Regions from separate parts of the Pararhizobium qamdonense genome, predicted to be linked through region 2. Evidence: predicted binding sites of a transcription regulator. Region 2 holds the regulator's gene; the other holds the start of a gene.

Region 1 (2,200 bases), 1.7 Mb from region 2:
AGAGGGGACGACGGAGTTTGCGGCTTGCGAAGACAGAGTTTGCTTCTTGCGGTAAATCTGAGAGACGGCGTTTAACGTTTGGGGGAAGAGTTTGCCGCAAGTTCCTTCTCCCCGTTTACGGGGAGAAGGTGCCCGATAGGGCGGATGAGGGGCTCTTACCAAGCCCCCACAGCTTCCCGGCTCCGGTCAATACACTTCCGGCACATACATTTCCGGCGGGACCGGATGGCGGGTGTAGTCGTCGTGGCGGACGCGTTCGGGCAGGACGAGTTCGGGTTTCGGCACGTCCTCGTACGGAATCTGCGCCAGCAGATGGGCAATGCAGTTAAGCCTGGCCTTCTTCTTATCCACCGCCTGGACGACCCACCACGGGGCTTCCTCGATATGGGTTTTCGCCAGCATCTCTTCCTTGGCCTTGGTATAGTCCTCCCAGTGGATGCGGCTTTCCATGTCCATCGGCGACAGCTTCCACTGTTTGAGAGGATCATGGATGCGCATCTGGAAGCGGAATTCCTGTTCCTCGTTGGTGATCGAGAACCAGTATTTGATCAGGATAATGCCGGAGCGCACCAGCATGCGCTCGAATTCCGGGACGGTGCGGAAGAACTCGTCGAGCTCTTCGGGCGTGCAGAAGCACATGACGCGCTCGACGCCGGCGCGGTTGTACCAGGAGCGGTCGAACAGCACCATTTCGCCTGCAGTCGGCAGCTGCGAGACGTAGCGCTGGAAATACCATTGGTTCTTCTCGCGCTCGGTCGGTGCGGGCAGGGCAACGACGCGGCAGACGCGCGGATTGAGCCGCTGGGTGACGCGCTTGATGGCGCCGCCCTTGCCGGCGCTGTCGCGGCCTTCGAACAGGACAACGACCTTAAGCTTCTTGTATTGCACCCAGTCCTGCAGGCGCACCAGTTCGTGCTGCAGCCGGAACAGTTCGCGGAAATAGATCTTGCGTTCCAGCGACGGTTCGGCAGGCCCCGACATGCCCTCTGCAACCAGCTCGTCGAGCCGGTCTTCTTCCATCTGCATTTCCAGCTCCTCGTCGAAGCTGTCGGCAATTTCCGCCTTGATGCGGTCGAGTTGGTCGATCATTGGTCACATCCCCGTTGGTCGCGGGCACAGGAGCAGGGTTTGATGACAGGTATGTGACAGGCGGTTGTGGCGGTTGCGAACTAAAGTTCTTTTTGAGCTGACAAAGGATGCGGCGTGAAGGGTTTTTCACATTATTCGTGCCTATCCCATATTTGGGTCAATATTTTAATTGACCCAAATATGGTTACATTTTACATTTGACCCTATTATGGGTCACGTTTCGAAAAATTTCGCTGTCCTGATGGGAGATCTCGTTCAGAGTGAGAGAAACGCCTCTACGGAACAGCTTCACGTGCGATTTAACGCCGCAATAGAGCGGCAGAATAGTCTGCATGGGGAGGCATTGGCATCCCCCCTTACGATCACGCTTGGAGACGAATTTCAGGGACTTGTCACATCGCTTTTGAAGGCCGCAGAAATCGCTCGGGAAATCAGGTACGACCTGATGAGCGACGGAATTGACTGCCGCTTCGCCATAGGCGTTGCAACCTTGAAGACACCGCTCAATACCCAGCGCGCTTGGAATATGATGGGGCCCGGTCTTGCGAGTACACGCATACGTCTCAACGAGAAGCGCTCGGATACTTTCTATCGCTTCGACATTCCTGAACACCCTGCGCTGGAAACGTTGCTGGAGGCCAGCGGTGCAAGCCTCACTGCAATCGAGCGCAATTGGACTGACACCCAACGCCGCGACATCCAGGCCTTGTTACAAGGCGCTAGTCCCAACGAACTTGCCAAACGCCGCAACGTCTCGGTACACACAATTTATAAGGTAAGGAATTCCGGCAATTTCGATCTCTATCTGCTTCACTGGAAGGCGGTCCAACAGGCGCTAGCCGGCTTGGATCACTCTTTCGCCATCAAGAGAGCGACATAATGGTCCATGCGATCGCGTACACGGTTCTTGCGATTTTCATGTTAACTTGGGGCGGTAATTGGATTTGCCGCAAGATTTTCAAGCTTACCGGACTAACAGATGCGACCTTGGAGACGCCGGGACCCAGCCATAGCGCAGGCCGGGTGATCGGGATCCTGGAACGCCTGATTTTGGCCGTGGGAATTGTTGTGCATAGCTGGGAAATCCTGGCCGCTGTTATTGCGCTCAAGA
Region 2 (2,200 bases):
GAGCGGGTCGAAAAACTCAAGAAATTGTGGTCCGAGGGTTTGAGCGCGAGCCAGATCGCTGCACAACTCGGCGGCGTCAGCCGCAACGCCGTCATCGGCAAGGTTCACCGTCTCTGCTTGCCGGGCCGCGCCAAGGCCGGCGGCAGCACGGCAACCGCACGGGCCAAACGCCCTGCCCCGACCGCTGCACCACGCGCACCGAGCTTTACCGCAGCACGCATGACAGCCACCCGCACCGTGACCCGCACCACCGGCGCGACCGTCATGAAGGAAGAGGTCGAGATCGACGCGATCGAGGATCAGGAAACAGCGCCCGCCGGCAACAATGTCGTTGTTCCGATGTCGCGCCGCCTGGTGCTGACGCAGCTGACCGACCGCACCTGCAAATGGCCGATCGGCGACCCGATGAAGGAAGAGTTCCACTTCTGCGGCAACGATTCCCCGGACACATCCCCATACTGCACATTCCACGCCAAGCTGGCCTACCAGCCCTCCGGCGAGCGCCGCCGGGCTCGCTAAGGGCGGAACCTGCCTTGCGCTTCGTCAATCCCATCCCGTTCGTGCGGGATATCAGCATCTCGAAAGCCTTCTATGGCGAGAAGCTGGGACTGGCGATCAAGCAGGATTTCGGCGATTTCGTCCTGTTTGAAACGGGATTTGCCATCCATGAGGGCAAATCCCTGGAAACGACGGTTTGGGGACATCCGTCAGTCAGTTCCGGGGCCTATGGCCGTCAAAATGTCCTGCTCTATTTCGAACATGATCCTTTGGATGCGCTGTTTGCCCGCATCGCCGGTCATGTAATCCTCATCCATCCCATCGAGACCCAGCCCTGGGGACAGAGGGTATTCCGCTTTTACGATCCGGATGGTCACGCCATTGAAATTGGCGAACCGCTCGATCAGCTTTCCAGCGAATAGCCAGCACCGCGCACCGTGCGGATCACGTCCTGCATGTTGGAAAAGTTCAGCGCCTTGCGCAGGCGGCCGACATGCACGTCGACCGTGCGCTCATCGACATAGATGTCATGACCCCAGACACCGTCCAGAAGTTGCGAGCGCGAAAAGACGCGGCCTGGCGAGGCCATGAAGAATTCCAGCAGGCGAAACTCCGTCGGGCCCAGGCGGACCTCGCGGGTCTTGCGGTGGACGCGGTGGGTTTCGCGATCGAGTTCGATATCGCCGCATTTCAGCAGCGTTGACAGCACTTCGGGCTTTGCCCGGCGCAGCATCGCCTTGACCCGTGCCATCAGTTCCGGCGTCGAGAACGGCTTGACCACATAATCATCGGCGCCGGTGGCCAGACCGCGCACGCGCTCGCTCTCTTCGCCGCGTGCCGTCAGCATGATGATCGGCAGGCGTTCGGTTTCCGGGCGCTGGCGCAGCCGGCGGCACAGTTCGATGCCGGAAACGCCCGGCAGCATCCAGTCGAGGATGAGGAGATCGGGAAGACGTTCCTGCAGGCGCATTTCCGCCTCGTCGCCACGATTGATCGTATCGACTTCGAACCCTTCGGCCTCGAGATTGTATCGGAGGAGGACGCTGAGCGCCTCTTCGTCTTCAACAACAGCAATTCTTGGCAACATTCAGTTCTGCTCCTTGGCGCCCGGCCGGCTGGCCGAAGGCTTGCCGAGCGGCTCCAGCGGCCGCTCGCGCATTTATCCGTAAGATTTCACTTACTTTACTGTGGGCATCAATTGCCGATTGCGCCAACCGTATTGGCCGTATCGTCCTTCGGACGCTCGCCAACCGGCTGTGCGCCAGTCGCCATGTAGTAGATGGTTTCGGCGATATTGGTGGCGTGGTCGCCGATACGCTCGATGTTCTTGGCGCAGAACAGGAGATGCGTGCAGGGCGTGATGTTGCGCGGGTCTTCCATCATGTACGTCAGGAGTTCGCGGAACAGCGAGGTATAGATCGCATCGATCTCATTGTCGCGTTCGCGGATGCTGTTGGCCTTTTCCGGCGAGCGCGAAGCGTAGACATCGAGCACTTCCTTGAGCTGAACGAGCGCGAGCTCGGCCAGATGCTCCAGGCCGCGCGCCAGCTGCCGGGGCAGGCTGGCATGGGCAACGGCGATGACGCGCTTGGCGTTGTTCTTGCCGAGATCGCCGACGCGCTCCAGATCGGCCGCGATGCGGATCGATCCCATGATTTCGCGCAGGTCCGCCGCCATCGGCTGGCGTTTGGCAATGGTGACG

What was found. Region 2 encodes PhoB, which activates phosphate uptake and scavenging genes when phosphate is short. Its sites were predicted from a motif close to TGTCATNNANCTGTCAT; they were not measured.
Region 1: ppk2 (polyphosphate kinase 2) is a predicted target of PhoB. The motif match lies at 1,132-1,148, and genes of this name have one in related genera.

The regions. Positions count from the first base shown of each region.
Region 1 is NZ_CP119566.1:1,464,839-1,467,038, forward strand. Features, by position in the region: gene ppk2 (polyphosphate kinase 2) at 187-1,089, opposite strand; gene PYR65_RS07135 (SatD family protein) at 1,331-1,969, shown strand; gene PYR65_RS07140 (hypothetical protein) at 1,969-2,200, shown strand, end outside.
Region 2 is NZ_CP119566.1:4,100,242-4,102,441, forward strand. Features, by position in the region: gene PYR65_RS20080 (GcrA family cell cycle regulator) at 1-519, shown strand, start outside; gene PYR65_RS20085 (VOC family protein) at 534-920, shown strand; gene phoB (phosphate regulon transcriptional regulator PhoB) at 902-1,585, opposite strand; gene phoU (phosphate signaling complex protein PhoU) at 1,693-2,200, opposite strand, start outside.